One region of the Kitasatospora sp. NPDC097643 genome, then DNA from elsewhere that is predicted to be linked to it. Evidence: riboswitches for the same ligand, from Rfam matches in the RefSeq annotation. Region 1 holds a riboswitch; the other holds the start of a gene.

What was found. A riboswitch is a leader RNA that binds a small molecule or an ion and turns the genes downstream of it on or off. The one in region 1 is predicted to bind cyclic di-AMP.
Region 2: another riboswitch for cyclic di-AMP. It lies ahead of ABTY15_RS33060 (LysM peptidoglycan-binding domain-containing protein); the one in region 1 lies ahead of ABTY15_RS15485 (C40 family peptidase).

The regions. Positions count from the first base shown of each region.
Region 1 is NZ_JBEOSA010000020.1:29,947-45,298, reverse strand. Features, by position in the region: gene ABTY15_RS15515 (aminotransferase class V-fold PLP-dependent enzyme) at 1-1,001, shown strand, start outside; gene ABTY15_RS15510 (Lrp/AsnC ligand binding domain-containing protein) at 1,005-1,286, opposite strand; gene ABTY15_RS15505 (rhomboid family intramembrane serine protease) at 1,328-2,110, opposite strand; gene ABTY15_RS15500 (hypothetical protein) at 2,313-2,576, shown strand; gene ABTY15_RS15495 (NYN domain-containing protein) at 2,795-4,156, shown strand; gene ABTY15_RS15490 (C40 family peptidase) at 4,357-5,400, shown strand; cyclic di-AMP (ydaO/yuaA leader) riboswitch at 5,672-5,825, shown strand; gene ABTY15_RS15485 (C40 family peptidase) at 5,836-6,984, shown strand; gene ABTY15_RS15480 (C40 family peptidase) at 7,213-8,259, shown strand; gene ABTY15_RS15475 (hypothetical protein) at 8,409-9,470, shown strand; gene ABTY15_RS15470 (glycosyltransferase 87 family protein) at 9,467-10,882, opposite strand; gene ABTY15_RS15465 (glycosyltransferase family 4 protein) at 11,125-12,261, shown strand; gene ABTY15_RS15460 (AMP-dependent synthetase/ligase) at 12,362-14,155, opposite strand; gene ABTY15_RS15455 (SRPBCC family protein) at 14,480-14,926, shown strand; gene ABTY15_RS15450 (ArsA family ATPase) at 14,956-15,352, shown strand, end outside.
Region 2 is NZ_JBEOSA010000072.1:858-16,209, reverse strand. Features, by position in the region: gene mfd (transcription-repair coupling factor) at 1-3,362, shown strand, start outside; gene ABTY15_RS33075 (nucleoside triphosphate pyrophosphohydrolase) at 3,434-4,462, shown strand; gene ABTY15_RS33070 (SDR family NAD(P)-dependent oxidoreductase) at 4,478-4,912, opposite strand; gene ABTY15_RS33065 (cytochrome P450 family protein) at 5,190-6,488, shown strand; cyclic di-AMP (ydaO/yuaA leader) riboswitch at 6,699-6,867, shown strand; gene ABTY15_RS33060 (LysM peptidoglycan-binding domain-containing protein) at 6,872-7,804, shown strand; gene eno (phosphopyruvate hydratase) at 8,105-9,391, shown strand; gene ABTY15_RS33050 (FtsB family cell division protein) at 9,559-10,056, shown strand; gene ABTY15_RS33045 (DUF501 domain-containing protein) at 10,028-10,699, shown strand; gene ABTY15_RS33040 (Ppx/GppA phosphatase family protein) at 10,702-11,637, shown strand; gene ABTY15_RS33035 (NAD(P)/FAD-dependent oxidoreductase) at 12,066-13,433, shown strand; gene ABTY15_RS33030 (ABC transporter permease) at 13,613-15,352, opposite strand, start outside.

The DNA of each region.
Region 1 (15,352 bases):
ACGCCGGGCTGGACGTCCACTACCTGCGGGCGCCGCGCTCGCGGGCCGAGGCCGTCGCCGCGCTGGACGCCGCGCTGGCCGGGGCGCCCGAGGGCCCCAAGCTGCTCTGCGTCACCGGCGCCTCCAACGTCACCGGTGAGCTGTGGCCGGTCGCCGAGCTGACCGAGACGGCGCACCGGCACGGCGCCCGGGTGGTGCTGGACGCCGCCCAGCTCGCTCCGCACCACCGGGTCTCGGTGCGCGCGCTGGACGTCGACTGGATCGCCTTCTCCGGCCACAAGCTGTACGCGCCGTTCGGCGCCGGGGTGCTGGCCGGCCGGGCGGACTGGCTGGACGCGGCCGAGCCGTACCTGGCCGGCGGCGGGGCGACCCGGACGGTCGCCCGGGAGACCGACGGCTCGGTGGCCGTCCAGTGGCACACCGGCCCGGCCCGGCACGAGGCCGGTTCGCCGAACGTCATCGGCGCGTACGCGATCGCCTCGGCCTGCCGGGCGCTGACCGAGGCGGGCTTCGACGCGCTGGAGGCGCGGGAGCGGCAGCTGGTGGACCGGCTGACGGCGGGGCTGGCGGAGATCCCGGAGGTCCGGGTGCTGAACCTGTTCGGCGCCACTGGTGACATTCACAGCGTGGCCCGGGTGGGCGTGCTGTCCTTCGTCGTCCGGGGCTGGAACAGCTCGCACTTCTCGGCCGCGCTGTCCGCCGAGTACGGCATCGGCGTGCGGGACGGGCTGTTCTGCGCGCACCCGCTGGTGCGGACCCTGCTGGGGGACGAGGACGCGGCGCCTTCCGAGTGCGGGGCGCCGGAGCCGTCGCTGCCGGGGGAGCGCAGCCTCAACGCCATCCGGGTGAGCTTCGGCGCGGGCACGCCGGACGAGCACGTCGACCGCTTCCTGACCGCCGTCCGCGAGCTGGTCACGGACGGCGCGGCGTGGAACTACCGCAACGAGGGCGGCCGTTGCGTCGCGACTGTGCAGATCGACAGGGGGCGCCGGGAGGGCTGACCCCTACTCGTCCAGGCCGAGGGCGAACGCGGCCTCCAGGTCGTGCTGGGAGTAGGTGCGGAAGGCGATCTGGGTCTCGGTGTGGGCCACGCCCGGGACCTTGTTCAGCCAGCCCGGGATGACCTCGGCCAGGTCGTCGTGGCGGCGCACCCGGACCATCGCCACCAGGTCGTAGCCGCCGGTCACCGAGTACACCTCGCTGACGCCCTCGATGGCCGCGATGGCCTCGGCGATCTCCGGAATGCGGTCGACACTGGTCTTGATCAGGACGATGGCGGTGATCACTGTTCGGGCTCCTTTGTGGGGTGGCGCCAGGGTATCGGTCGTCAGCCGGGTCGTCTCGGGGGGCGGCTGACCGCCGTGCAGGCGTAGAGGAAGCCCGCCACGAAGCCGATCACGTGCACCAGGTACGCCACCCCCGGGCCCGCCGAGTGGACCGACCACCACTGGAGGGCGAACCAGAGGCCGAGCACCAGCCAGGCCGGGAAGCGCAGCGGCAGGAAGAGCAGCAGCGGGACGAGCGTGGTCACCCGGGAGCGTGGGTGGAAGCGCAGGTAGGCGCCGAGGACGGCGGAGATCGCGCCGGAGGCGCCGATCAGCACCCGGGTGGAGTCCGGGGTGTGCGCCTCGGCGAGGGCGAAGCCGTACGAGGCCAGGCTGCCGGCGGCCAGGTAGAAGAGGACGAACCGGGCTCGGCCCAGCCGCTGTTCGACCGTGGGGCCGAAGACGTGCAGGAACAGCAGGTTGCCCAGCAGGTGCAGCCAGCCGGCGTGCAGGAAGAGCCCGCTGAGGACGGACAGCGCCGGGTGCTTGCCGGGGGTCGGGGCGGCCGGGCAGCCGGGGACGGGGTCGGGGGCCTCGGCGAGCTGTTCGGCGGTGAGCGGGTGGCCGGCCAGGAGTTCGGCGGGGACGGCGCCCCAGCGCTGCTCGTACCGCTGTTCCGCGCAGACCCGGGACCGGCCGCTGCCGTACAGCGGGTTGAGCCCGGCGGCCGGGCCGAGCAGGAAGACCAGGGTGTTGACCGCGATCAGGGTGTAGGTGACCGCCGGGGCGGTCGCGGCCGGGCGACCGTCCCGCTCGTCGGTGTGGCCGGGGGCCGCGAGTGCCATGGGCCCAAGCATCCCTCCGGCCCGGGCGTGTGACACCGCGCTGTACGGCAGGTGGCCCAACCGTCACGTTCCGAACAACCGGTGGTCCTGATGGTTGCCCCAGGCAATAGGCTTGGGGCGGGCATTCCCGCCTCCCGCCGCCGACGCCGGGGCTCCGGGGGGAGCGCCTAGCCCACGCAGGGACCACCCGAGAGGACCCCCGATGACCGTCCCCGCCCTGACCGCCGAGACGCGCTGGCGCTGCACGCTGTGCGGCAACCTCACCCGGTTCGACGTGACCCGCTCCGCGCGGGTGACCGAGTTCCTGCACTTCGACCTGGCCGGCGACTCCAAGGTCGAGGAGACCGAGGTGCTCAGCGAGACGATCGAGTCGGTGCGCTGCCGCTGGTGCAACGCGGTGGACCAGGTCGAGCTGGTGGCCCGTCCGGGCGCCGAGGGCGTGGAGGCCCCCGCCGAGCAGGGTTGATGTTCCGCCGGTGCGGTGGACGGTGCGCGGCGTGGCCGTCCACCGCACGGGACAATACAGACAAGACGCACGGAGCGTGACGACAGGGACGGCGGCCGCGGGCCGCGCCCCGATGGACCAGGATCGGAGCCGAGGACGTGGTGGACGCAGCGAAGGAGCCCGCCGACCCGCAGGGGCGGCAGTCCGCTGCGGATGCGCCGGCGTCGGCTGTCGAGCCGGTGGAGACCGCCGCCGAGGGCGTGCCGTCCGAGCCCGGTGTCGAGCACGTGGTCGAGCGGCTGGACCGGCCGCTGCCTGAGGGAGTGCGCCGACGGGTCGTCGGTCTGGCGGCGGACGCGCTCGGCGGGCTGCCGCCGGGCGAGCTGCCGCAGAGCCTGCGTCAGTACGCCAAGTTCACCCCGGCCCGGCGGGCCAAGTACGCGGCGACCGCGCTGGCCGCGGCGCTGGAGTCCGAGCCGGCCTTCCGGGTGCGGATAGCGGAGCGGCTGCGGCTGGGTCAGCCGGACCTGGTGAAGGCGCTGGAGTCGGGCAGTGTTCCCGGCGCCGCCGATCCGATGGACGTCGCGGCCGCCGCCTACCTGGTGCGGTCGGCGGGTTGGAGCCGGCTGGTCGCGGAGGCCGGGGAGGAGGCCGAGCGGGCCGGTGCCGAGGGCGCCGCCGCGGAGGCCGCCCGGCTGGTGGAGAAGCTCCAGGCCGAACTGGCCGAGGTCCGGGCCACGGCGCGGGCCGACCTGGACCGGCAGCGGACCGAGTCCGAGGACGTCCGCCGGGAGGCCGAATCGCTGCGGAAGAAGGTGCGCTCGCTGGAGAGCGACACCCGCCGGGCGCAGGCCGAGACCCGTCGGCTGACCGGGGAGCTGGAGGCCGCGAAGGCGCAGGCGGCCGCCGAACGCAGCGCGGCCGAGGGCGAGGCGCGGCGGCTGCGGCACCGCGTCTCCGAGCTGGAGAACGCCGCCGAGCAGGGCCGGCGGTCGGCCCGCGAGGGGCGCAGCGTCGAGGACATGCGGTTGCGGCTGCTGCTGGACACGGTGTTGCAGTCGGCGCAGGGCCTGCAACGGGAGCTGGCGCTGCCGGTGTCGCAGATCCGCCCGGCGGACCTGGTGGAGGCGGTGGTGCCGGGGGCGGCCTCGCCGAACGACGTGGCCCGGCGCGGGCTGGCCGAGGACGATCCGGCGCTGCTGGACCAGCTGCTGGCGATCCCGCAGGTGCACCTGGTGGTGGACGGCTACAACGTGACCAAGACCGGCTATCCGACGCTGCCGCTGGAGCAGCAGCGGATCCGGCTGCTGGGCGGGCTGGCGATGCTGGCCCAGCGCACGCAGGCGGAGGTCACCTGTGTGTTCGACGGCCAGGACCTGGACGTACCGGTGATCATGGCGCCGCCGCGCGGGGTCCGGGTACGGTTCAGCCGGACCGGCGAGACCGCGGACGAGCTGATCCGGCGTCTGGTCCGGGCCGAGCCGCAGGGCCGTCCGGTGGTGGTGGTGTCCGCCGACCGGGAGGTCGCGGAGGGCGTGCGGAAGGCGGGTGCGCGCCCCGTCGCCTCGGTGCTGCTGCTGAACCGGCTGGCACGGCCCTGACCGGTGCCCCGACGGAATGACGCCTGGTCAGCGCCTGGTTTGCGGGCGTGTGGGGATCCGGTGAAGTCATTGGCGGAAGTGGCGTTCACGCCTTCGGGGGAGTGGCGGAATGCTTGGATCTTCACTAGGGTCTGGCGTCAAACCTATTTTCCGGATTCTCACTCGTAAGGGTGAGGCCGATGGAAGAAGGAGCCGGTCCCTTGGCCTCCCACCGCCGTCCCAAGCAGCCGAGTCGCGCGCGGGTCTCCGTGCTCACCGCTGCTGCTGCGACCGCGGTCGCCCTCTCCGCCCAGGTCGCCGCCCACGCCGCGCCGTCGCCGTCCCCCAAGAAGGAGGACGTGAAGGCGCAGATCGACCAGCTCCAGGAGCAGCAGGAGCAGGCGGCGGAGAAGTACAACGGCGCCAAGGAGCGGGCCGACCAGCTCCGCAAGCAGGCCGACCAGCTCCAGGACCAGGTGGCCCGCAGCCAGGAGCAGATGACCCAGCTGCAGACCGGCCTGGCCGCGGTGGCGGGCGAGCAGTACCGCACCGGCGGCATCGACCCGTCCGTCCAGCTGATGCTCTCCTCCGACCCGTCCGGCTACCTGGACAAGGCGTCCAGCGTGCAGCAGGCCAGCGCCAGCCAGGCCGAGGCGCTCAAGGGCCTGCTGGACCAGCAGCGCCGGCTGGACCAGGAGAAGGCCGAGGCCGCGGCCGTCCTCGCCTCGCTCGACTCCACCACCAAGGACCTGAACCAGGCCAAGGCGGACGTCAACCAGAAGCTGAAGGCCGCGCAGGACCTGATGAACTCGCTCAGCGCCTCCGAGCGGGCCGCGCTGCGCGCCCAGCAGGCGCAGGACGACCGTGCCTCGCGCGGCACGGACCGCCCGGACCTCGGCCCGCTGCCGCAGGCCAGCGGCTACGCGGGCGTCGCCGTCGCCAAGGCGATGAGCAAGCAGGGCTCGCCGTACGTGTGGGGTGCCACCGGCTCGTCCACCTTCGACTGCTCGGGCCTGATGGTCTGGGCGTACGGCCAGGCCGGCGTCTCCCTCCCGCGCACCTCGCAGGAGCAGGGCAACGTCGGCACCCGGGTGCCCTCGCTGGACCAGGCCCAGCCGGGCGACCTCGTCATCTACGGCAGCGACCGGCACCACGTCGGGATGTACATCGGCAACGGCATGGTGGTGCACGCGCCGCACACCGGTGACGTGGTGAAGGTCATGAAGGCCGACGCGATGCCGATCAACACCATCCGCCGGGTCTGACGGACCGGCAGATTCCGGGGCTTCCCGGCCGGCCCGGTGATTCGATCAGCTCCGTGTAGGGCGACGATCACCAGCGGTCATCTTCACAAAAGAACTTGGGTATTCTTACGTCATTTTTCTGACAAGGATTTGAACGGATCACGGTTCAGTTACTAGGGTCGTGCTTCGAACCACCGCACTGTCGATCACCCAGCCCGGGTGGCGGCGGTGGTACCGCCGAGTTCGTGAAGCAGCGGGGCAGGCCCAGTGCCTGGCCGACAGGGGAGCCCAGCAGTCGGGGGCGCTGTGGAGCGGAGCCGGGGAACCACGTTCCTCCGGGGTGAATCGGCGCCAGGTCGGCCGCTGGAACGGCCGTGAGGCGTCGTAGGGCATGCTTCCGGCCCGAACCCGTCAGCTCACCCGGTAGGCGGACGCAGGAAGAAGGAGTCCGCCTTCGTGGCGTCCCATCGTCGTCCCAAGCCCGCCGGCCGTGCCCGCGTCTCCATCCTGACCGGTGTGGCGGCCGCCGCCGTCGCCCTCTCCGCGCAGTCCGGCGCCCACGCCGACCCGACGCCGACCAAGGATCAGGTCAAGGAGCAGGTCGACCAGCTCAACGAGCAGGCCGAGCAGGCGACCGAGAAGTACAACGCCGCGCAGGAGAAGCAGCAGCAGCTGCAGAAGCAGGTCAGCGGCCTCCAGGACCAGCTGGCCCGGCAGCAGGAGCAGGTGACCGACCTCCAGGGCGGCCTCGCCGAGATCGCCGGCGAGCAGTACCGCAGCGGTGGGATATCCCAGACCGTTCAGCTGATGCTCTCCGCCAGCCCGGACAACTTCCTCAACCAGGCCGGGACGCTGAACCAGGCCGGCAGCACCCAGAAGGGCCAGCTCAAGCAGCTCCAGGACGAGCAGCGCAAGCTCGACCAGGTCCGCGACGAGACCCAGGGCAAGCTCTCCGAGATGGAGAGCACCACCCAGCAGCTGAAGACCTCCAAGGAGGAGGTCCAGGCCAAGCTGAAGGCGGCGCAGGACCTGCTCAACACGCTGACCGAGCAGGAGCGCCAGGCGATCCGCGCGGCCGAGGAGAAGGCCGCCGCCGACGCCAAGGCCAAGGCGGACGCCGCCGCCAAGGCCGAGGCCGCGAAGGCCGCCGCCGACCGCGCCTCCCGCGACAGCAACCGCACCGACCTGAGCGCCCCGTCCACCCCGGCCCCGGCCGCCACCAGCAAGCCCGCCCCGGCCCCGGCGCCCGGCAGCTCGCGCGGTGCCGCCGCGCTGTCCTACGCCGCCTCCAAGCTCGACAGCCCGTACGTCTACGGCGCCACCGGCCCGAACTCCTTCGACTGCTCCGGCCTCACCAGCTGGGCCTTCGCCCAGGCCGGCGTGTCGCTGCCGCGCACCTCGCAGGAGCAGGCCGGCGCCGGCACCCGGATCGGTACGGACCTCTCCCAGGCCCAGCCCGGCGACCTGCTGATCTTCTACAGCGACGCCCACCACGTGGGGATCTACGCGGGCAACGGCCAGGTGCTGCACGCGCCCAAGCCCGGTGCCGTGGTCCGCTACGAGGCGGTCTCCAACATGCCGCTGTCCTCCATCGTGCGGGTCTGATTCCCGCTCAGGCCCTCGCAGGCCCGGACCTTCCCCGTGAAGGCCCGGGCCTGCGGCTTTTCCCGGCGGCCCGGGCAGATGTCCGATTGCGGATCAAATATTCGGTCCTGGAGGGGTTTGGACTCACTTGCCCGGACTCGCTAACGTCTGCCACCGGACTCCCGCTCGAGGGCCGCCCGCTCCGGTGCGGCCGCGGGGCCGCACCGCAGGATTGGAGCCGCTGCCGCCATGCCCGTGCACCGCCGTTCCCAACTGCTCGCCCGTGCGCTGGTGCTGACCGCGGCCGCGACCACCGCCCTGGGCGTCACCACGGCCGGCACCGCCCAGGCCGCCCCCGGCGCGCCGGACGGGCCGAGCCGCAAGGACGTCAAGGCGCAGGTGGAACAGCTCTACGACGAGGCCGAGCAGGCGTCCGAGCGGTACAACGCCGCGCAGGACGCCCAGCAGCGGCTCCAGGTTGAGACCACCGTCCTCCAGGGCGAGATCGCCGTCGCCCAGGACCAGCTCAACCAGCTGCGCGGTGACCTCGCCACGGTGGCCGGCGCCGAGTACCGCGCCGGCGGCATGGCGCAGACCGTCCAGCTGATGCTCGCCAGCGACCCGGAGGGCTACCTGACCCGGGCCCGCACCCTGGACCAGGCCGCCGAGCGCCAGCAGGAGACCCTGCACGAGCTGGTCACCCGGCAGCGCCGGCTCGACCAGCGCCGCACCGAGACCTCCGCCAAGCTCGCCGAGCTGGAGCAGGCCCGCCGCTCGCTCGCCGACAGCAAGCAGCAGATCCAGCAGCGGCTGACCAAGGCGCAGAAGCTGCTCAACAGCCTGGACGTCGCCGAGCGCACCCGGCTGGCGGCCCAGGACGCCCGGGAGGCCGAGCAGCGCGCCACCCGGGGCACCGACCGGCTGGACCTCGGCACCGCCCCGCCCGCCTCCGAGCGCGGTGCGGCCGCGCTGGCCGCCGCCGTGCAGATGATCGGCTCGCCGTACGTCTACGGCTCCACCGGGCCCCGCGCGTTCGACTGCTCCGGTCTGATGTACTACAGCTGGCGGCAGGCCGGAGTGACCCTGCCGCGCACCTCGCAGGCCCAGGCGTCCGCCGGCCAGCGGGTCAGCCTCTCCGAAGCACGGCCGGGAGACCTGGTGATCTTCTACCGGGACATGCACCACGTCGGTATGTACGCCGGCGGCGGGGTGATCGTGCACGCCCCGTACCCGGGCGCCAAGGTCCGCTACGAGAGCGTCACCGCGATGCCGGTCGCGGGGGTGGTCCGGCTCTGAGCCCGACCGGCCCGATCCCGTCCGACCCCGCCGGCCCGCCCCGCCGTGCGCCGGCCCGCCGTGGCCTGTCCCGGCGCGGTGCGCTGCTGCTCGCGGTCGGCGGGCTGGCCCAGCTGTCGCTGCCGCCGGCCGTCCCGACCGCGACCGCCGTGCGGCCGGGGGCGGACCGGCGGGCCGAGGTGGCGGCGCTGCTGGACGCCCGGGCGCGGGCGCTGGCGGCCACCACCGGGCTGCCGCCGGCCGAGGCCGGGTACCGCAACCTGGTGCTCGCCGGGGCCGACACGCCGGAGCGGCTGACCGTCGCCGCCGATCTGGCGGTCCGGATCGCCGGGTACGACGGGGACCCGGTGGTGTACCCGCGCCGGATCACGCTGGCCCGGGCGGACGGCGGCTGGCGGGTCGAGCGGGAGGAGAGCGCCGGCGGGCCCCCGGCACTCTGGGACCTCGGCCCCGTCCGGTCCGCGCCCGGCGCGCACTGCCTGGTGCTCGGCCTCGCGGACGGCCCCGACCCGGCCGGCCTGGTCCCGGTGGCGGACCGCGCCACCGCGGCGGTGAGCGAGGTCTGGGGCAGCGCCTGGCCGGGCCGGCTGCTGCTCGAACTGCCCGCCACCGAAGCCCAGTTCGCCCGGCTGCTGGAGGCCGACCCGGCCGGCTGGACGGGCATGGCGGCGGTCACCGTGGCCGCCCCCGGCGCCCCCTGGCACACCCCGGCGGACCGGGTGCTGGTCAACCCCGAGGCGTACGGGCGGCTCAGCGACTTCGGCCGCCAGGTGGTCGTCACCCACGAGGCCACCCACGTCGCGACCAGGGCCGACACCCGGGCCTGGACGCCGCTCTGGCTCTCCGAGGGCGTCGCCGACTGGACCGCCTACCGGGGGTCCGGCCGCCGCCCGGAGCAGATCGCCCCCGAGCTGGCCCGGGACGTCGCGGCCGGCCGGCTGCCGACCGCGCTGCCCGCCGACCGGGACTTCGCCGCGGGCGCTGAGGGCATCGCCCAGGCCTACGAACAGGCCTGGCTCGCCTGCGAGCTGATCGCCCGCCGCTACGGCCCCGACCGGCTGGTCGCCCTCTACCGGGCGGTCGGTGCGGCCGACGGCGGGGGCGAGGACCGGGAACAGCGGCTGGACCGGCTGCTGCGGGCCGAACTGGGCCCGGGAACGGCCGAGTTCACCCGGCTCTGGCGGGGCGAGGTCAAGGCACTGGGGAGTTAACGCCGCTGCTCGGCAGGGGCGCCGGGCCGGTCGATGCCGTCCAGCAGGTCCTGCTCGTACGCGATGCCCGGACGCACCGGGTAGGCGCCCGCCGGCACCGGCTCCGGCGTGGCCAGCACCACCGTCGGCGGCAGCTGCGCCGGGCCCCGGGTGGAGCGCCAGAGCCGGACGCAGGAGACCACGGTGGCGGTCAGCAGCAGCAGGTTGCGCAGGCTCAGCACGGTGACGCCCCAGGGCTCGCTGGCGAGGATCCGGCTGAACATCAGCGGGAACTCGGTCAGCGTCAGCGGACACGCCAACAGGATCAGCACCGCCACCGGCCGCTGGCTGCTGCCGCGCACGGTCAGGCAGACCGCCGCGACGCCGATCAGCCAGACCAGGTACTGCGGGCTGATCACCCGGCTCGTGACGGTGAAGATGAGCAGCGTCGTCAGCGCCGCGTCGTACATGGTGGCCGCGTTGCGCCGCTTGGCGGTGAAGCGCCACAGCAGCAGCCAGGCGAAGCCGACCAGGGTGCCGACCATCATCACCTTGCTGATCACCGTGACCCACGGCCCGAGCATCTCGGGGGAACCGTAGTTCATGGTGACCCTGCCGTCCCAGGCCTCCGCGAGCCGGGCGAAGTGCAGCGGCAGCGCGCCCAGCGACTCCACCTCGATGCCGCGGTCCTTCTGGAAGGCCAGGAAGCCGAAGGCACCGTTCATCCCGGCCGCGAGCAGGAAGCCCACCGAGACGGCGGTGGCCGCCGCGAGCGTCCAGGAACGGCGGGTGCGGCGGCCGGAGGGGGTGCCGATCAGGCCGAGCAGCGGCCAGACCTTGATGATCCCGCCCAGGCCCAGCAGCATCCCGCCGACGGCCGGGCGGCGGATCAGCGCCAGCAGGCCGGCCAGCGCGACCGCGGTGACGATGATGTCCAGCCGGTTGTAGACCATCGGGCCCAGCAGCGGCACCGCGACCACCCACATCCAGGCGCCGGTCAGCGCCCGGCCCCGGCGCAGGCCGGTGCGGACCAGCAAGGCGGTGGCGGCGACGTCGGCGACGCCGCAGATCACCCAGAAGGAGACCAGGTACGACCAGGGCAGCAGGCCCGGCAGCAGGATCACCAGGGCGGCGCCCGGCGGGTACTGCCAGGTCACGTCGTCGAACGGGAAGGTGCCGGTCTGGAGCACGCCGTACCAGGCGTGGTAGATCATCCAGACGTCGGCGGTGATGTCCCCGCCGGGCCCCTTCACCACGCCGGTCATCAGCAGCACCAGCACCGCCCGGGTGGCCAGCCAGGTGGTGCCGAGCGCGGCGAGCGCCCCGAACGGGCGGCCGGGGGCACGGCCCGGCTCCGGCCGGGCGGCCGGCGCCTGGCCGGAGCCGGCGGCGCCGCTGGGTGAACCGGACTCGGTGGCCGGGGCCAACTCCACTGCGCTCCCTCGTTCGTCTCGGACGTCCCACCGGAGGCGCCGCGCGACGGACGCCCGGGCCGTCGACGGCGGGCGCGGCACTGCGGGCCGGGCCGCCGTCGGCCGCCTAGGTTCTAGGACTGACCCGGGGGTGGAACGGTTGCCGTGCGCGGATCCGTTCCCGGCGGGTCATGGTGTTGACCTATCGTACGGATCACCCAGCGGTACACCGCGCACCCCCCGACCGAGCGAGCCGTGGCCTGATGCACAGAACCTTGATCGTCACCAATGACTTCCCGCCGCGCCCCGGCGGCATCCAGGCCTTCGTGCACAACATGGCTGTGCGTCAGCCCGCCGGGAGCATCGTGGTGTACGCCTCGACCTGGCGGGACGGCAGCGAGGTGGCCCGGTTCGACGCCGAGCAGCCGTTCCCGGTCATCCGCGACCGGACGAAGGTGATGGTTCCCACACCCCGGGTCACCCGGCGGGCCGCCGAGATCCTGCGCGCGGAGAAGTGCGACTCGGTCTGGTTCGGCGCCGCCGCGCCGCTCGGGCTGATGGCACCCACGCTGCGCCGGGCCGGGGCGAGCCGCCTGCTGGGCATGACGCACGGGCACGAGGCCGCCTGGGCCCAGCTGCCGGCCGCCCGGCAGCTGCTGCGCCGGATCGGCGCGGGCACCGACGTGCTGACCTACCTGGGCGAGTACACCCGCTCCCGGATCGCGGACGCGGTCGGGCCGCAGGCGGCGGCCCGGATGGTGCAGCTGCCGCCGGGCGTGGACGAGACGACCTTCAACCCCGACTCCGGGGGCGCCGAGGTGCGCCGGCGGCTCGGACTGGCGGACCGGCCGGTGGTGGTGTGCGTCTCCCGGCTGGTGCCGCGCAAGGGCCAGGACACCCTGATCGAGGCGATGCCGCGGATCCTCGCCGACGTGCCGGACGCGGTGCTGCTGATCGTCGGCGGCGGCCCGTACCGGGCGGACCTGGAGAAGCTCGCCGACGCCCGGGGCGTCCGGGCCTCGGTGCGCTTCACCGGCTCGGTGCCGTGGGAGGAGCTGCCCGCCCACTACGGCGCCGGGGACGTGTTCGCGATGCCCTGCCGGACCAGGCGCGGGGGACTGGACGTCGAGGGCCTGGGGATCGTCTACCTGGAGGCCTCGGCGACCGGGCTGCCGGTGGTCGCGGGCGACTCCGGCGGGGCGCCGGACGCGGTGCTGGAGGGCGAGACCGGGTACGTGGTGCCGGGCGGCTCGGCGGAGGCCGCGGCCGAGCGGATCGTCCGGCTGCTGCACGACGAGGAGCTGCGGCGGCGGATGGGCGAGGCCGGGCGGCGCTGGGTGGAGCGCTCCTGGCGCTGGGACCTGCTGGCCGGGCGGCTGACCTCGCTGCTGGCTGCGTAGTCGCCCGCTCGCCTCCGGGCGCTCCTGACCCGGTGCGGGTGAGGGCACGCCGAGGGGCCGCCCGCCGGGTTCGGCGGGCGGCCCCTCGGCCGTGCTGCGGCTACTTCTGGTAGATCGCCTCGATGTCGGCGGCGAAGTCCTTCAGGACGACGTTGCGCTTGAGCTTGAGCGAGGGCGTCAGGTGGCCGCTCTCCTCGGTGAACTCGGCGTCCAGCAGCCGGAACTTCTTGACCGCCTCGGCGTGCGAGACGGCCGCGTTGCCGTCGTCCACCGCCGCCTGGAGGGCGGCCAGCAGCTCCGGGTCCTGGCTCAGCTCGGCCACCGTGGCGGTGGCGGGCTTGCCGTGGAGCTCCTTCCACTTGGGGAAGAAGTCCGGGTCGACGGTGATCAGGCAGGCCACGAAGGGCTTGCGGTCGCCGACCACCATGACCTCGCCGACCAGGGCGTGGGCGCGGATCCGGTCCTCGATCACGGCCGGGGCGACGTTCTTGCCGCCGGCGGTGACGATGATCTCCTTCTTGCGGCCGGTGATGGTCAGGTAGCCCTCGGAGTCCAGCGAGCCGAGGTCGCCGGTGGCGAACCAGCCGTCCTTGAGGGCGTCCGTGGTGGCCTGCGGGTTGTTCCAGTAGCCGGTGAAGACCTGCGGGCCCTTGAGCAGGACCTCGCCGTCCTCGGCGATCCGGGCGGCGGAGCCCGGCAGCGGCTGGCCGACCGTACCGATCTTCGGCTTGTCCCACGGGTTGAAGGCGGTGGCGGCGCAGGTCTCCGTCAGGCCGTAGCCCTCCAGGACGGTGAAGCCGATGCCCCGGTAGAAGTGGCCCAGCCGCTCGCCGAGCGGGGCGCCGCCGGAGATGGCGTGGGTGGCCCGGCCGCCGAGGGCGGCGCGCAGCTTGCTGTAGACCAGCTTGTCGAAGACCGCGTGCTTGATCCGCAGGCCCAGGCCGACCCGGCCGCTGTCCAGCGCCCGGCTGTAGGCGATCGCGGTGTCGGCGGCCCGGTCGAAGATCTTGCCCTTGCCGTCGGCCTGGGCCTTGGCGCGGGCGGTGTTGTAGACCTTCTCGAAGACTCTCGGCACGCCCAGGATCAGCGTCGGCCGGAAGGCGGCCAGCTCGGCGGTGACGTCCTTGAGGTCGGAGACGTGGCCCAGCTTGATCGGGGCCATCGCCGGGGCGATCTCGGCGATCCGGCCGAGCACGTGGGCCAGCGGCAGGAAGAGCAGGACGGAGCTCTCGCCGGTGCGGAACAGCGGTTCCAGCCGCTCCACCACGTTGCCGCACTCGGCCAGGAAGTTTCCGTGCGTCAGCTGACAGCCCTTCGGGCGGCCGGTGGTGCCCGAGGTGTAGACGATGGTCGCGATCGAGTCGGCGGTGGCGGTCGAACGGGCCTCGGTGACGGTGGCGTCGGTGACCTCACTGCCGGCCTCGGCGAGCGCGGCGAGGGCGCCGCCCTCGATCTGCCAGGTCTGCTTCAGCTCCGGCAGCCGGTCGCGGACCTCCGCGACCACCTTGGCGTGCTGGTCGGTCTCGGTGAGCACGGCGACCGCGCCGGAGTCACCGAGGATCCACTCGACCTGCTCGGCGGAGGAGCTCTCGTACACCGGCACGGTGATCGCGCCGGCCGACCAGATGGCGAAGTCCAGCAGCGTCCACTCGTACCGGGTCCGGGACATGATGCCGACCCGGTCGCCGGGCCGGACGCCGGACGCGATCAGGCCCTTGGCGGCGGCGTACACCTCGACCAGGAACTGGGCGGCGGTCAACTCCTGCCACTGGCCGTCCACCTTGCGGCTGAGAACGGCGACGTCCGGGTGCCGCTCGGCGTTCTGCTGCACGAGGTCGGAGAGGTTACCGCCGCTCGGTACCTGGTAGAGGGCCGGAAGGCTGAAGTCGAGCAAGACTGCTCCTCGTTCGCGACGCTGCGGGACGGCAGGACGTTACTGCCCGGTAGGCGGCTTCGACCAGGGGGGCCGGCCCCGGTGTTCGAAGTGTCACACCCGGCCGGGTTCGACCAGGTGGTGACCGGGTCGTTCGACTGGCACCCTACGGCAGGCCGGTGGTGACCGGCCGGTAGCATGCCCTGCCCACGGCGACCGCCGCGTGGAGTGCCCGGCCCGTGCGGCCGTGCCGATCGCCGGTCGCGATAGCCTGCTCCGGGCGCACCCGGCCGAGCAGGCTCGACCGGACCAGCAGGCAGCCGGACGAGTCGGAGGGCCATTCTCATGGCGGAGCACACCAGGTCGAGCATCACCATCGACGCGACCCCGGCCACGGTCATGGCCGTGATCGCCGACTTCGCCGCCTACCCGGCCTGGACCGGCGAGGTCAAGGAGATCGAGGTCCTGGAGACCGGCGAGAACGGCCGCGCCGCGCAGGTCCGGCTGGTCCTCGACGCCGGCGCGATCCGCGACGAGCACGTCCTCGCCTACACCTGGGACGGCGACCGCGAGGTCGGCTGGACGCTGGTGCGCAGTCAGATGCTCCGCGCGCTGGACGGCTCCTACACCCTGGCCCCGCTCTCCGGCGGCCGCACCGAGGTCACCTACCAGCTCGCCGTGGACGTCAAGATCCCGATGCTCGGCATGATCAAGCGCAAGGCCGAGAAGGTCATCATCGACCGCGCCCTGGCCGGGCTGAAGAAGCGCGTCGAGGAGACCGGCGGCAAGTAGTCCGCCGGAGGAACAGGGGGCCGGACGGCATGACGGCGACACGCACCATCCTGGTCAGCGGTGACACGGGCGCGCCCTTGGTCGCCGCCGCGACCGCGCTGCACGCCGCCCGGCGCGGCCGGCGCACCTGGCTGCTCGCCGCCGACGACCCCCACCGCGCCCTGGACGCCGTCCTCGGCACCCGGCTGGAACCCGAACCGGCCCACTACGAGCCGGGCCTGACCGTCTCCCGGATCGACGAGCAGGCGGCCTTCCGGCACGCCCTCGGCGAGGTCGCCGGCCGGCTCAAGCCCGCCCTCGACCTGCTCGGCGCCGAACAGCTCGACCCCGAGGAGCTGACCGCCCTCCCCGGCATCGCCCGGCTCGCCCTGCTGCGCGCGCTGCCCGCCGCCGACCAGGACGTCCTGGTCGTGCTCGCCCCGCCGC
Region 2 (15,352 bases), on a different contig from region 1:
CCTGGGAGACCCTGCCGCACGAGCGGCTGTCGCCCCGCTCGGACACCGTCGGCCGTCGGCTGGCCGTGCTGCGCCGGATCGTGCACCCGCGGCTTGGGGGCACCTCCCAGCCGGAGGCCGGGGGAGACCCGGCGGCCGGGCCGGTGCAGGTGATCGTCGCGCCGGTTCGCTCGGTGCTCCAGCCGCAGGTCAAGGGGCTGGCCGAGCTGGAGCCGGTGGCCGTGGGCCGCGGGGAGTCGCACGACCTGGAGGAGGTCGCCCGCCGGCTCTCCGCCGCCGCCTACGCGCGCGTCGAACTGGTCGAGAAGCGCGGCGAGTTCGCCGTTCGCGGCGGCATCCTGGACGTCTTCCCGCCGACCGAGGAGCACCCCCTCCGGGTGGAGTTCTGGGGCGACGACGTCGAGGAGATCCGGTACTTCAAGGTCGCCGACCAGCGCTCGCTGGAGATCGCCGAGCACGGCCTGTGGGCGCCGCCCTGCCGGGAGCTGCTGCTCACCGACGAGGTGCGGGGGCGGGCCGCCGAACTGGCCGCCGAGCACCCCGGGCTGGCCGAGATCCTGGACAAGATCGCCGAGGGCATCGCGGTCGAGGGCATGGAGTCGCTGGCGCCCGTCCTGGTCGACGACATGGAGCTGCTGCTGGACGTGCTGCCGCTCGGCTCGGTCGCGGTGGTCTGCGACCCGGAGCGGGTCCGCACCCGGGCGGCCGACCTGGTGGCGACCAGTCAGGAGTTCCTGCACGCCTCCTGGGTCGCGGCCGCCGCCGGTGGGGACCGGCCGATCGACCTGGAGGCGATCGACGTCTCCGCCGCCTCGCTGCGTTCGCTCGCCGAGGTGCGCGAGCACGCCGCCGAGATCGGGCTGCCCTGGTGGTCGGTCAGCCCGTTCGCGACCAGTGAGTCGACGGTCGACGGGGTGCTGGAGTTCGATGCCAACACGCTGACCCTCGGCATGCACGCCGTCGAGGCGTACCGGGGCGACACCGCCCGGGCGATCGCCGACGCCAAGGAGCGGCTGGCCGCCGACTGGCGGGTCGTCATGGTGACCGAGGGGCACGGTCCGGCCTCGCGGCTGGCGGAGGTCCTCGGCAACGAGGGCATCCCGGCCCGGCTGGTCGCCGACCTCGCCGAAGCGCCCACCCGGGACGTCGTCTACGTCTCCTGCGGCTCGATCGAACACGGCTTCGTCGACGAGGCCCTGAAGCTCACGGTCATCACCGAGACCGACCTGTCCGGCCAGAAGTCCTCCACCAAGGACATGCGCCGGATGCCGTCCCGGCGCCGCAACGCGATCGACCCGCTGGCCCTGGCCGCCGGCGACTTCGTCGTCCACGAGGCGCACGGCGTCGGCCGGTACGTCGAGATGGTGCAGCGCACCGTCCAGGGCGCCACCCGCGAGTACCTGGTGCTGGAGTACGCGCCGGCCAAGCGCGGCCACCCCGGCGACCGGCTCTTCGTGCCGACCGACCAGCTCGACCAGGTCACCAAGTACGTCGGCGGCGAGGCCCCGACCCTGCACCGGCTCGGCGGCGCGGACTGGGCGAAGACCAAGCAGCGGGCCAAGAAGGCGGTCAAGGAGATCGCCGCTGACCTGATCAAGCTGTACTCGGCCCGGATGGCCGCGCCCGGCCACACCTTCGGCCCGGACACCCCGTGGCAGCGCGAGCTGGAGGACGCCTTCCCGTACGCGGAGACGCCGGACCAGCTGACCACCATCGCCGAGGTCAAGTCCGACATGGAGAAGTCCGTCCCGATGGACCGGCTGATCTGCGGCGACGTCGGCTACGGCAAGACCGAGATCGCCGTGCGGGCCGCGTTCAAGGCGGTGCAGGACGGCAAGCAGGTGGCCGTCCTGGTGCCGACCACGCTGCTGGTGCAGCAGCACTTCTCGACCTTCGCCGAGCGGTACGCCAACTTCCCGGTGACGGTGAAGGCGCTGTCCCGCTTCCAGACCGACAGCGAGGCCAAGGCCGTGCTGGAGGGGCTCTTCGAGGGCTCGGTGGACGTCGTCATCGGCACCCACCGGCTGTTCTCCTCGGAGACCCGCTTCAAGGACCTCGGCCTGGTCATCGTCGACGAGGAGCAGCGGTTCGGTGTCGAGCACAAGGAGCAGCTGAAGAAGCTGCGGGCCAACGTCGACGTGCTCACCATGTCGGCGACCCCGATCCCGCGCACCCTGGAGATGGCGGTCACCGGCATCCGCGAGATGTCCACCATCACCACGCCGCCGGAGGAGCGGCACCCGGTGCTGACCTTCGTCGGCCCGTACGACGAGAAGCAGATCTCGGCCGCGATCCGGCGTGAACTCCTGCGCGAGGGCCAGGTGTTCTACATCCACAACCGGGTCGAGTCGATCGACAAGGCGGCCGCCCGGCTCAAGGACCTGGTGCCCGAGGCGCGGATCGCCACCGCGCACGGGCAGATGGGGGAGACCCAGCTGGAGAAGGTCGTCGTCGACTTCTGGGAGAAGGAGTTCGACGTCCTGGTGTCGACCACGATCGTCGAGTCCGGCATCGACATCTCCAACGCCAACACCCTGATCGTCGAGCGCGGCGACACCTTCGGCCTCTCCCAGCTGCACCAGCTGCGCGGCCGGGTCGGGCGGGGCCGCGAACGCGGCTACGCCTACATGCTGTACCCGCCGGAGAAGCCGCTCACCGAGACCGCGCACGAGCGCCTGGCCACCATCGCCCAGCACACCGAGATGGGCGCCGGCATGTACGTCGCGATGAAGGACCTGGAGATCCGCGGCGCCGGCAACCTGCTCGGCGGCGAGCAGTCCGGGCACATCGCGGGCGTCGGCTTCGACCTCTACATGCGGATGGTCGGCGAGGCGGTGGCCGAGTTCCGGGAGTCGCTGGCGAGCGGCGGCGAGCCGGAGGAGGAGCCGCTGGAGGTGAAGATCGAGTTGCCGGTGGACGCCCACGTGCCGCACGACTACGCACCCGGCGAGCGGCTGCGGCTCCAGGCGTACCGCTCGATCGCGGCGGTCAACTCGGAGGCGGACATCACCCAGGTCCGGGACGAACTCGTCGACCGCTACGGCAAGTTGCCCGAGCCGGTGGAGAACCTGCTGCTGGTCGCGGCGCTGCGGCTGTACGCCCGGCGGTGCGGCATCTCGGACATCACCCTGCAAGGGGCCAACGTCCGCTTCGGGCCGGTGGAGCTGCGGGAGTCCCAGCAGCTGCGGCTGAACCGGCTCTACCCGCGCAGCCAGGTCAAGGCGGCGGCCCAGCAGCTGCTGGTGCCGCGCCCGAGCACGGGCCGGATCGGCGGCAAGCCGCTGGTCGGCCGGGAGCTGCTGGGCTGGTGCAGCGAGTTCCTGTCGGCGATGTTCGACGACCTGGCGGGGTCGAAGAAGTAGCCCCGACGGCGAGCCGTGCCCCGGAAGCCGGTGGGGCCGACTTCCGGGACGGCGGCGGGTAGGTTCGGGGTGTGACGACGAATGTTCCGGGCGCGAAGTTGATTCTGCTCACCACGACCCACCGGGTGGCTCCCGGGTTGCTGGCGTGGCCGGCCTGGGAGGCGCTGCGGTCGGCGGGGCGGGTGCTGGTGGGGGATGCCGGGCACCCCCAGCTGGCCGCGGTGCGGCAGGCCGGGGTGGCGGTGGAGGTGCTGGCCGCCGGATCGGCGCCGGCGCTGGCGCGGCTGCTGACCGGGCAGCCGGCGGAGGCCGGGCCGACGGTGTGGCTGGGCGGCCCGGACGGCGATCCGGGGCTGACGGACGCGCTGGCGCGGCTGGCGGTGGAGCACGCGGGCGAGGTGCCGGAGATCGAGGTGCTGCCGGGTTCGTACGACCTGCCGGGGGCGCGGCTGCTGGACCTGGTCTCGGTGATGGACCGGCTGCGCTCGCCGGGCGGCTGCCCGTGGGACGCCGAGCAGACGCACGCGAGCCTGGTGAAGTACCTGGTGGAGGAGGCGTACGAGCTGGTCGAGGCGATCGAGGAGGGGGACCGGGAGACGCTGCGCGAGGAGCTGGGCGACGTCCTGCTCCAGGTGTTCTTCCACTCCCGGATCGCCGAGGAGCACCCGACGGACGCGTTCTCGATCGACGACGTGGCCGGTGACATCGTCGAGAAGCTGATGTACCGGCACCCGCACGTCTTCGGCGACGTGGAGGCCGGGGACTCCGCCGAGGTGGAGGCGAGCTGGGAGCGGCTGAAGGCGGCCGAGAAGACGGACCGCGAGTCGGTGCTGGACGGCGTGCCGGCCGGGCTGCCCTCGCTGGCGTACGCGGCGAAGCTGGTGTCGCGGGTGCGCCGGTCGGGCTTCGCGGGTGTGCCGGACGAGCCGTACGAGCTGCCGGCGGAGCTGACCGCGGAGTCGACGGGCAGGCTGTTGCTCGCGGTGGCGCAGCGGGCGCACGACGCCGGGGTGGACGTGGACGCCGCGCTGCGCTCGGCCGCGCGCGGTTACCGGGACGTGGTGCGCGCGGCCGAGGGGCTCGAGCCGGACGAGGAGTAGCCGCGCAGGGCGGCCTCAGGCCGCCGTGGCGGTGTGCTCGACCGGGTGCCGCTGCGGCGGGACGGGCGGGACGACCTCGCCGATCGCCTCGCCGACGAGGGCCAGGAGTTCGGCGAGGCGCTCCAGGTCGAGGTGGTCGGGCAGGTCGGAGAGGGAGATGATCCGTTCGCCGCCGGGGCCGGCGACGCAGAAGAGGTCGATCGGTCCGAGGTGCTTCTCGGCGGTGTCGACGAGGGCCGCGACGTCGCTGGGGCGGCGGATGTCCCCGCTGACGCCGACGACGGGGCAGCCCGTCCGGTCGAGCTCGGTGGCGAGGTCCTCGGCGACGCCGACGTGCTGGTCGGCGATCAGCATTCCGGCGGCGCCGGCTGCGGCGAAGCGGCGGGCCAGGTCGGCTCCCGACCCGCCGTCGAGTACCGCGATCACGACGACTGCCCCGCTGACCCTCATTGGTCGCTCCTCCCTGTGGGCGGCACCGCACCGGCGCCCACGATTTCTGCGGAGGATCGTAGGCAGGTCCTGACCCTCCGCAACAGGGATTACCCCGCAGGTGACCAGGCTCACGCCCACCGCACGGTTAAGAGCTGTCCAAGGAGGTTTCCCGACCCGGCCGCGCCCGACCCCGCCCCGACCCGCGTCCGAGCCGCGCCCGACCGGGAACCGACCCCGCCCCGAGCCGTCCCCGAGCCGTCCCCGGGGCGGGTGACCCACCGGATACCGTCGACCCATGCCAGTTCAGCCCGACCCCGCCGCCCCGCAGCTCTTCACCTGGGAGTTCGCCGCCGACCCGTACCCCGCCTACGCCTGGCTGCGCGAGCACGCCCCGGTGCACCGCACCACCCTGCCGAGCGGGGTGGAGGCCTGGCTGGTGACCCGGTACGCGGACGCCCGGCAGGCGCTGGCGGACGGCCGGCTGTCGAAGAACCCGGCGCACCACAGCGAGCAGGCGCACCGCACCGGCCGGGTGGGCATCCCGGGGGAGCGGCAGGCGGACCTGATGACCCACCTGCTGAACATCGACCCGCCGGACCACACCCGGCTGCGCCGCCTGGTGTCGAAGGCGTTCACGCCGCGCCGGGTGGCGGAGTTCGAGCCGCGCGTGCAGCAGCTCACGGACCGCCTGATCGACGGCTTCGCGCAGCGCGGTTCGGCGGACCTGATCCACGAGTTCGCCTTCCCGCTCCCCATCTACGCGATCTGCGACATGCTGGGCGTGCCGGCCGAGGACCAGGACGACTTCCGCGACTGGGCCGGGATGATGCTGCGACACACGAAGCCGGGCCACGGCGGCGCCCAACGCGGCGGCGTGGGGCGGGCGGTGAAGCGGATGCGGGCGTACCTGCTGGAGCTGATCCACCGCAAGCGGGCGGACCTGGGGGACGACCTGATCTCGGGGCTGATCCGGGCGAGCGACCACGGCGAGCACCTGACCGAGAACGAGGCCGCGGCGATGGCCTTCATCCTGCTCTTCGCCGGCTTCGAGACGACCGTCAACCTGATCGGCAACGGCACGTACGCGCTGCTGCGCAACCCGGAGCAGCGGGTGTTGCTCCAGGAGTCGGTGGCGCGCGGCGAGACCGGGCTGCTGGAGACCGGGATCGAGGAACTCCTGCGCTACGACGGGCCGGTGGAGCTGGCGACCTGGCGGTTCGCGACCCGTCCGCTGTCGATCGGCGGGGTGGACATCCCGGTGGGCGATCCGGTGCTGGTGGTGCTGGCGGCGGCCGATCGCGATCCGGCCAGGTTCGCGGACGAGAACACCCTGGATCTGGCCCGGACGGACAATCCGCACCTGGGTTTCGGGCACGGCATCCACTACTGCATCGGCGCTCCGCTGGCCCGCCTGGAGGGGCGGAGTGCGCTGGCCACGCTGCTTTCCCGGCTGCCGGATCTGCGGTTGGCGGAAAGCCCGGAGAATCTGCGCTGGCGGGGTGGCCTGATCATGCGTGGGCTTCGTGAACTTCCGGTCGAATTCAGTCCGGAAACCCACTCGCCGCACGCCCGCCCCGACGCTCCGACACGCTGACGGGGCGTCGCCAACGCTCTCCTTACCCCGGTATGAACACCCATCAATCCGGACAAACAGCCTCCGTTGGTAGGCGATCGACCACGGGCCGTAATTTCTGTGTGATGTCGGTGATATGAGCTTGTGATTGCTCTGAGGATCTGTCTACTCTCCGTGGAGTTCGCAGCTGCGGACCTCGTGCGCGGAACGCCGAATCCTGCCCGCCGCGCCACGGGAAACCGACCAGAACCCTGGGCAGGGGCGGGGGAACCAGGTTTGTTGCCGTCCTCCACGGCTTGGGGTGAAGCCGCCCGAGCGGAATCGTTTCCGCTCACCGGCGGCCGGGCCACCTCCCGGTCCGAACCCGACAGCTCACCTCGCAGGCGTGCGGAGAGGGACCCTTCATGCTGTTCGTTGGAACTGGCCGTCACCGTCGTCGCACCCAGGCCGAGAAGGCCATCGCCGTCGCCGGTGTGGCCGGCGTCGGACTCGCGATGCCGATCCTCACCGCCACCGGTGCCTCCGCCGCCCCGGCCTCCACCTGGGACGCGGTCGCCCAGTGCGAGAGCGGCGGCAACTGGAGCATCAACACCGGCAACGGCTTCTACGGCGGCCTGCAGTTCACCTCCGGCACCTGGAAGGCGTACGGCGGCACCTCGTACGCGCCGCAGGCCAACCAGGCCAGCCGGGCGCAGCAGATCACGGTGGCCGAGAAGGTGCTGGCCTCGCAGGGGCCGGGCGCCTGGCCGGTCTGCTCGCAGAAGGCCGGCCTGTCGAAGGGCGGCGCCCCGGCGGCCGTCGACTCCGCGGCCGAGGCCCAGCCCGCCGCCCAGCCCGCCCAGCAGGCCCAGCCTTCCCAGCCGAAGCCGGCTCAGAAGCCGGTGCAGCAGGCCAAGCCGCAGGCCCACGCCCAGCAGGCCCAGCCGCAGCAGTACGCCCAGCCCCAGGCGCAGCCGCAGACCCAGGCCCCGGGCTTCTCCGGCAAGGCCGGCTGGGACGCCGACGCCAAGGTGTTCTGGTACCAGAACAACGGCGCCTGGTACTGGACCAGCCACCAGAGCGTCTACCAGCAGTACGCCCCGCAGGCCGCGGCCCAGCCCCAGTACGCCCCGCAGGCCGCCCAGGCCCAGCCCGCCCCGGCCCCGCGCGCCGCGGCCCCCGCCGCCGCCCAGCAGGCCGGCCACGACTACACCGTCCGGGCCGGCGACACCCTGTCGGGCATCGCCACCGCCCAGGGCGTGTCCGGCGGCTGGCAGTCCGTCTACGAGGGCAACCGCGCCACCGTCGGCGGCGACCCGAACCTGATCGTGCCCGGCCAGGTGCTGCACCTCGGCTGAGCCCGCGCCGGTCCGGCGGGTGAGCGAACGAACTGACGACCTGGCGATCTGACGAGCGGACGAGGGGGCCACTCCGGGCAGGACCCGGACCCCTTCGTCCGTCTTCGCCCCTGATTCGCCCACTTCGGTGGGACAACCAGGTGAACTACCGGTGGGTAGTCGGGCCACACGCTGAGACGGTGCCGAGGCCGACGTGGCCCCGGGAGCCCGGGCGGTTAGGCTCTGGTCGTAACGACTCCGCAATCATCCGGCCGACATCACCACCGTCGGCCGGACCCTGCTTCCGCAAGGAGATGCCTCGTGCCGTCCATCGATGTCGTCGTAGCCCGTGAGATCCTCGACTCGCGTGGCAACCCCACGGTCGAGGTCGAGGTCGGCCTCGACGACGGCAGCACCGGCCGTGCCGCTGTCCCGTCGGGTGCCTCCACCGGCGCCTTCGAGGCGCTGGAGCTTCGCGACGGTGACAAGAACCGCTACTTCGGCAAGGGCGTGGAGAAGGCCGTCCTGGCCGTCATCGAGCAGATCGGCCCGGAGCTGGTCGGCTACGACGCCACCGAGCAGCGCCTGATCGACCAGGCCATGCTCGACCTGGACGCCACCCCGGACAAGTCCTCGCTCGGCGCCAACGCCATCCTGGGCGTCTCCCTGGCCGTGGCGCACGCCGCCTCCGAGGCCAGCGACCTGCCGCTGTTCCGCTACCTGGGCGGCCCGAACGCGCACGTCCTGCCCGTCCCGATGATGAACATCCTCAACGGTGGTTCGCACGCGGACTCCAACGTGGACATCCAGGAGTTCATGATCGCCCCGATCGGCGCGGAGTCCTTCTCCGAGGCCGTCCGCTGGGGCGTCGAGGTCTACCACACCCTCAAGGGCGTGCTGAAGGACCGCGGCTTGTCCACCGGCCTCGGCGACGAGGGCGGCTTCGCGCCGAACCTGGACAGCAACCGCGAGGCGCTGGACCTCATCATGGAGGCCATCCAGAAGGCCGGCTACGTGCCCGGCCGTGACGTCGCGCTGGCCCTGGACGTCGCCTCCTCCGAGTTCTACAAGGACGGCGCCTACCAGTTCGAGGGCAAGGCGCTGTCCGCCGCCGAGCTCATCGAGTACTACGCCGAGCTGGTCGCCGCCTACCCGCTGGTCTCCATCGAGGACCCGCTGGACGAGTCGGACTGGGACGGCTGGAAGGCCATGACCGTCAAGCTGGGCGACAAGGTCCAGCTGGTCGGCGACGACCTGTTCGTCACCAACCCGGCCCGCCTGGCCAAGGGCATCGAGACCGGCACCGCCAACGCGCTGCTGGTGAAGGTGAACCAGATCGGCTCGCTGACCGAGACCCTGGACGCCGTCGAGCTGGCCCAGCGCAACGGCTACCGCTGCATGATGTCGCACCGCTCCGGCGAGACCGAGGACGTCACCATCGCCGACCTGGCCGTCGCCACCAACTGCGGCCAGATCAAGACCGGTGCCCCGGCCCGCTCCGAGCGCGTCGCCAAGTACAACCAGCTGCTGCGCATCGAGGAGATCCTCGACGACGCCGCCGAGTACGCCGGCCGCGGCGCCTTCCCGCGCTTCCGCTCTGCGGAGTAACGAGCACAGCCGCTCCGCGGAGTAGTCGGTACGGTCCGTCCGAGGGCCGAGCGCGCCAGGTGGCGCAAGCCTGACCGGTGCCCCGCCGTTCACCCCGTAGGGTGGACGGCGGGGCACCGTCGCGACAGGAGGGGACACGGGAGATGGCAGGCTGGAGGATCCCGGGCTTGGCGGCCCGACCCCGGTTCACGAGCCGGGCGACCGTCCTCGTCCTGGTGCTCTGCTCGCTGGTGGCGATCCTCGCCTACCCGACGCGGCAGTTCATCTCCCAGCGCGCCGAGATCTCCGCCCAGCGGGCGAAGGCCGACCACGCCCGGCAGCAGGTCGAACAGCTGCGCCGGGAGAAGGCCCGCTGGCAGGACCCGGAGTACGTCAAGGCGCAGGCCCGCGCCCGGCTGCACTACGCGATGCCGGGGGAGACCCCGTACATCGCGGTGGACCCGGCCGCATCCGGTGCCGCCCAGCCCTCCGCGGCCCCCGGCTCCGCCTCCGCCGCGGCTTCCTCCTCCGTCGGCGCGGCCACCGGCCCGGTGAAGGCCGCCACGCCCTGGTACGCCAGCATCTGGGACTCGGTGGACGCCGCCGCCACCGTCGCGCTGGCCCCCGCCTCCCCCCGTCCGCTTTCCCCGTCCTCCGCTGGAGACCGCTCCCCCCATGACCACTGAGAACCACCCCACCGTCTCCGACGCCGACGTCGCGGCCATCGCCGCCCAGCTCGGCCGGGTGCCGCGCGGCCTGCGCGGCGTGGCGCACCGCTGCCCCTGCGGCAACCCGGACGTCGTGGAGACGGCCCCCCGGCTGCCGGACGGCACGCCGTTCCCGACGCTGTACTACCTGACCTGCCCCAAGGCCGCCTCGCTGATCGGCACCCTGGAGGCGGACGGCGTGATGAAGGAGCAGAGCGCCCGGCTCGCCGAGGACCCGGAGCTGGCCGCCGCCTACCAGAAGGCGCACGAGGACTACATCGCCCGGCGCGACGCCATCGAGGTGCTGGAGGGCTTCCCGAGCGCCGGCGGCATGCCGGACCGGGTGAAGTGCCTGCACGTGCTGGTCGGCCACTCGCTGGCGGCCGGCGAGGGCGTCAACCCGCTCGGTGACGAGGCGATCGGGATGCTGGAGGACTGGTGGGCCAAGGGCCCCTGCGTCTCCCCGGCCGAGGTCGCGGCGGCCGGTGAGCGGGTCGTCCGCAACCGGGCCAAGGAGCAGGACCACGAGGCCGTGATCGCGGCCAAGCAGCAGAAGACCGCCGAGCGCGCCGCCAAGAAGCGCGCCGCCGAGGACGCCGAAGCGGAGCAGGAGTCGCAGTGAGCATGACCCGGGTGGCCGCGATCGACTGCGGCACCAACTCGATCCGCCTGCTGGTCGCCGATCTGGATCCGGCCACCGGGGAGATCACCGACCTCGACCGTCGGATGATCATCAACCGGCTGGGCCAGGGCGTGGACCAGACCGGGCGGCTGCACCCGGACGCGCTGGCCCGCACCTTCGCGGCCTGTCGCGAGTACCGGGAGATCATCACCGGCTTCGGGGTCGGCCCGGAGCGCACCCGCTTCGTCGCCACCAGCGCCTCGCGGGACGCCGAGAACAGCGACGAGTACGTCAAGGGCGTGCGCGAGATCCTGGGCGTTGAGCCCGAGGTGGTGAGCGGCGAGGAGGAGGCGCACCTGTCCTTCGTCGGCGCCACCAAGGAGCTGACCGGCGGCCAGTTCCCGGCGCCGTACCTGGTCTTCGACCTCGGCGGCGGCTCGACCGAGTTCGTGCTGGGCGGCGAGGACGTGCAGGCGGCGCGCTCGGTGGACATCGGCTGCGTGCGGCTCACCGAGCGCCACTTCGGCGGGGTCGAGCTGCCCTCCGCGGAGCAGATCGAGGCCGCCCGGGCGCATGTGCGGGCCGAGCTGGACAAGGCGGAGGAGGTCGTCCCGCTGACCGGTGCGGCCACCCTGGTGGGCCTGGCCGGCACGGTCACCACGGTGTCCGCGATCGCCCAGGGCCTGCCGGGCTACGACTCGGCGCTGATCCACCACTCGCGGCTCAGCCGGGAGCGGGTCGCGCAGATCGCGGCCGAGCTGCTGACCGCCACCCACGCCGAGCGGGCGGCGATCCCGTCGATGCACCCGGGCCGGGTGGACGTGATCGCGGCCGGCGCGCTGGAGCTGCTGGAGATCATGACCCGGACCGGTGCCGCCGAGCTGGTCGTGAGCGAGCACGACATCCTGGACGGCATCGCCTGGAGTATGGCCTCCTGACCACCCGCGCGCCTTACCCGACCGGCCCCGGCGCCCCTTTCGGGGGCCCGGGGCCGGGGCGCGCCCGGGCCGGTGCGGAAAAGTTCGTGAATTTCTTCACATGACGAGCCCGCCATTCGTCGGAGCTGCCGGTCCGCTACGTCCGAAATGCGGGACTGAAGGTGTGCCGTCCGTGACGCCCGCTGGATCGCAGGTCAGGCCTCGTTTGAGGTTTGAAAATCGAAATCGCGAGCGGGAACCCGGGCCCTATACGGATCGTTGCTGCTCAGCAGGGTGGTTGCCGCGCGCATGCTCACGGGGGGCCGCCGGGGGTGGTGAGGTGTCGCCCAGGGGGCCGATTTGTGGCCGCGCAGTGTAGCACGGGGTGTCCAGCAGCTTGTGACCGGGCTCACGAAGGCTGCTCCGAACGGTGCTGGATACTTTCCGATATGAGCACCACGGAGCGTCCTCGCATCCTCATTGTCGGCGGTGGTTACGTCGGCCTGTATGCCGCGATGCGCATCCTCAAGAAGATGCGCTACGGCGAAGCGACCGTCACGGTCGTCGACCCGCGGTCGTACATGACGTACCTGCCCTTCCTCCCGGAGGCGGCCGGCGGCAACGTCGCGCCTCGCAACCTCGTCGCGCCGCTGCGCAGCGCCCTCAAGAAGGCGGAGGTGCTCACCGGTGCGGTCACCGGTGTGGACCACGCCCGCAAGGTCGCCACCATCCAGCCCGCGGCGGGCGACAGCTACGAGCTGCCCTTCGAGTACCTGGTCGTCGCGACCGGCTCGGTCTCCCGCACCTTCCCGATCCCGGGTCTGGCGGAGCACGGCATCGGCATGAAGACGGTCGAGGAGGCCATCGGCCTCCGCAACCACGTCATGGCCCAGCTGGACAAGGCCGAGTCCACCACGGACGAGGCGGTCCGCCGCAAGGCCCTGACCTTCGTCGTCATCGGCGGCGGCTTCGCCGGCGTCGAGACGATCGCCGAGGTCGAGGACATGGCCCGCGACGCGTCGAAGCTGTACCGGACGGTCAGCCGCGACGACATGCGCTTCGTCGTGGTGGAGGCGGCCAACCGCATCCTCCCCGAGATGGGCCCGGACCTCGGTCTGTGGACGAAGGAGAAGCTGGAGGAGCGCCAGATCGAGGTCTACATCGAGACCTCGATGGACTCCTGCGTCGACGGCCACGTCGTGCTGAAGAACGGCCTGGAGATGGACGCGTCCACCATCGTGTGGACCGCCGGCGTGAAGCCGAACCCGGTGCTGGCCAACTTCGGCCTGCCGCTGGGCCCGCGCGGCCACGTCGACACCGCGCCGACCCTCCAGGTCCAGGGCTTCGACTACGTCTGGGCCGCCGGCGACAACGCCCAGGTGCCCGACCTCGCCGCCGGCGAGGGCGCCTGGTGCCCGCCGAACGCGCAGCACGCCTGCCGTCAGGCCGTCGTCCTCGGTGACAACGTCATCTCGGGCATGCGGGGCTTCCCGCAGAAGAACTACGAGCACAAGAACCTCGGTGCGGTCGCCGGTCTCGGCCTGCACAAGGGCGTGGCGATCCTCTTCGGCAAGGTGAAGCTGAAGGGCCGTCTGGCCTGGTGGTTCCACCGCGCCTACCACGGCGCGATGGTGCCGACCTTCAACCGCAAGGTCCGGGTCTTCACCGACTGGACGCTCGCGATGTTCCTGAAGCGCGAGCTGGTCGGCCTCTCCCAGATGGAGAAGCCGCAGCTGCCGATCCAGGAGGTCACCCCGCCCACCAAGCCCGTCGAGGCCGCCAAGCCGGCCGCCGACAAGGAACTCGCCAGCAAGTAAGCGACCGGACCCCGGCGTGGGAGCGCCGGGGTATGAGTCGGAGGCCCTCCGCCCGGCAGTGTTGCCGGACCACGACCTCCGTGGTGCTCAGCCGGTTGTGCGACCGGGCGGAGTACAGAAGTTGGAAGGCCCCTGCCGAACCCTCTCGGCAGGGGCCTTCCGCGTGTGCGGGACCGGGGTCAGTCGGTCTTGATGCTCGCCAGGATGTCCAGCTTGGCCGCCCGGCGGGCCGGCCAGAGCGCGGCCACCAGGCCGACCAGCCCGGCCAGCAGCAGGAAGAGCGCCAGCTGACCGTACGGCAGCACGGTGGTCAGGCCGTTCAGGCTGGACTTCAGCGTGCTGTTGATCGCCCAGGCGATGAAGCAGCCGAGCAGGATGCCGATGCCGGCGCCGAACAGCGAGATCACCACGGACTCCAGTCGGACCATCCGCTTGATGCCCCGGCGGTCCAGGCCGATCGCCCGCAGCATCCCGATCTCGCGCTTGCGCTCGAAGACCGACATGGCCAGCGTGTTGATCACACCGAGGATCGCGACCAGCACCGACATCGCCAGCAGGCCGTACATCAGGTTCAGGATGACGGTGATGGCCTGGCTGAAGCCGTCCCGGACGTCCTGCTTGGACTTGACCTCGATCACCGGGTTGGCGCCGGTGGCGTCCTTGAGCGACTGCTTGAGCGCGCCGGTCGCGCCGTCCTTGCCCTTGACCAGGACCTCGGAGATGTGCGGCTTCGGCTCGTGCTTGACGATCTCGCTGTTGGCCAGGACGACCGGGCCGACCATGCCGGCCTTCTCGTACACGCCGCCGACGGTGAGCTGTCCGCTGGACCGGTCCGGGTAGGTCACGGTCATGGTCGAGCCGGTGGTGACGTTGAACCTGGTGGCGACGTCCTGGTCGACCAGGAGCTGGCCCTGGCCGAGTGCGGCGGTGGAGCCGCTGGTCAGCTTGACCGAGGTGAGCTGGTCGAAGCTGTCCGCGTTCAGACCGCTGATCGACTTGGTGACGCCGTTGAGCTCCCAGTAGACCGAGGTGAGCGGCGAGGAGGCGGTCACCCCGGGGGCCTTGGCGATCTCGGCGGGCACCTTGTCGGACAGGTCCATGCCGTTGGCGGCACCGACCAGGTAGTCGGCCTTCATCGAGCTGGTGACGGCCTTGTCGATCGCGCCGGTGACCGAGGCGCCCATCACGGTGAGGCCGCTGACCAGGGTCAGGCCGATGGTGAGCGCGGCGGCGGTGGAGGCGGTGCGGCGCGGGTTGCGGACGGCGTTCTGCTGGGCCAGCTTGCCCGGGGTGCCGGCCAGCTTGCGCAGCAGGGGGCCGACCAGGGCGATGACCGGGCGGGAGAGCAGCGGAAGCAGGACGAACACGCCGATCAGGGCCAGGAAGGCGCCGAGCGCGACCGGCATCCGGCCGCTGTCGTCGCCGGTGGAGGCGCCGAAGCCGATCAGCCCGAGACCGCCGGCGGCGAGCAGTGAACCGATCGTGTTGCGGACGACCAGGCCCTTCTGACTGGTCGGCTGGTCGCCGCTGCTCATCGCGGCCACCGGGGCGATCCGCGACGCACGCATGGCCGGCAGCAGGGCCGACAGCACCGTCACCAGGACGCCGACCGCGAGGGTCACGGCGACGGTGAGCGGCTTGATCACCAGCGAGCCCTGCGGCAGGTTCTCGTTCAGCGTGCGGATGAGGGACTGCATCCCGGCGCCGATCCCGACGCCGGCGAGCAGACCGGCCACGGCGGAGACGGTGCCGATCGCCAGGGCCTCGACCAGGACGGAACGGGTGACCTGCTTGCGGCTGGCGCCGATCGCCCGCAGCAGCGCGAGCTCCTTGGTGCGCTGGGCGACCAGCATGGTGAAGGTGTTGGCGATGATGAAGATGCCGACGAAGAGCGAGATGCCGGCGAACGCGAGCAGCAC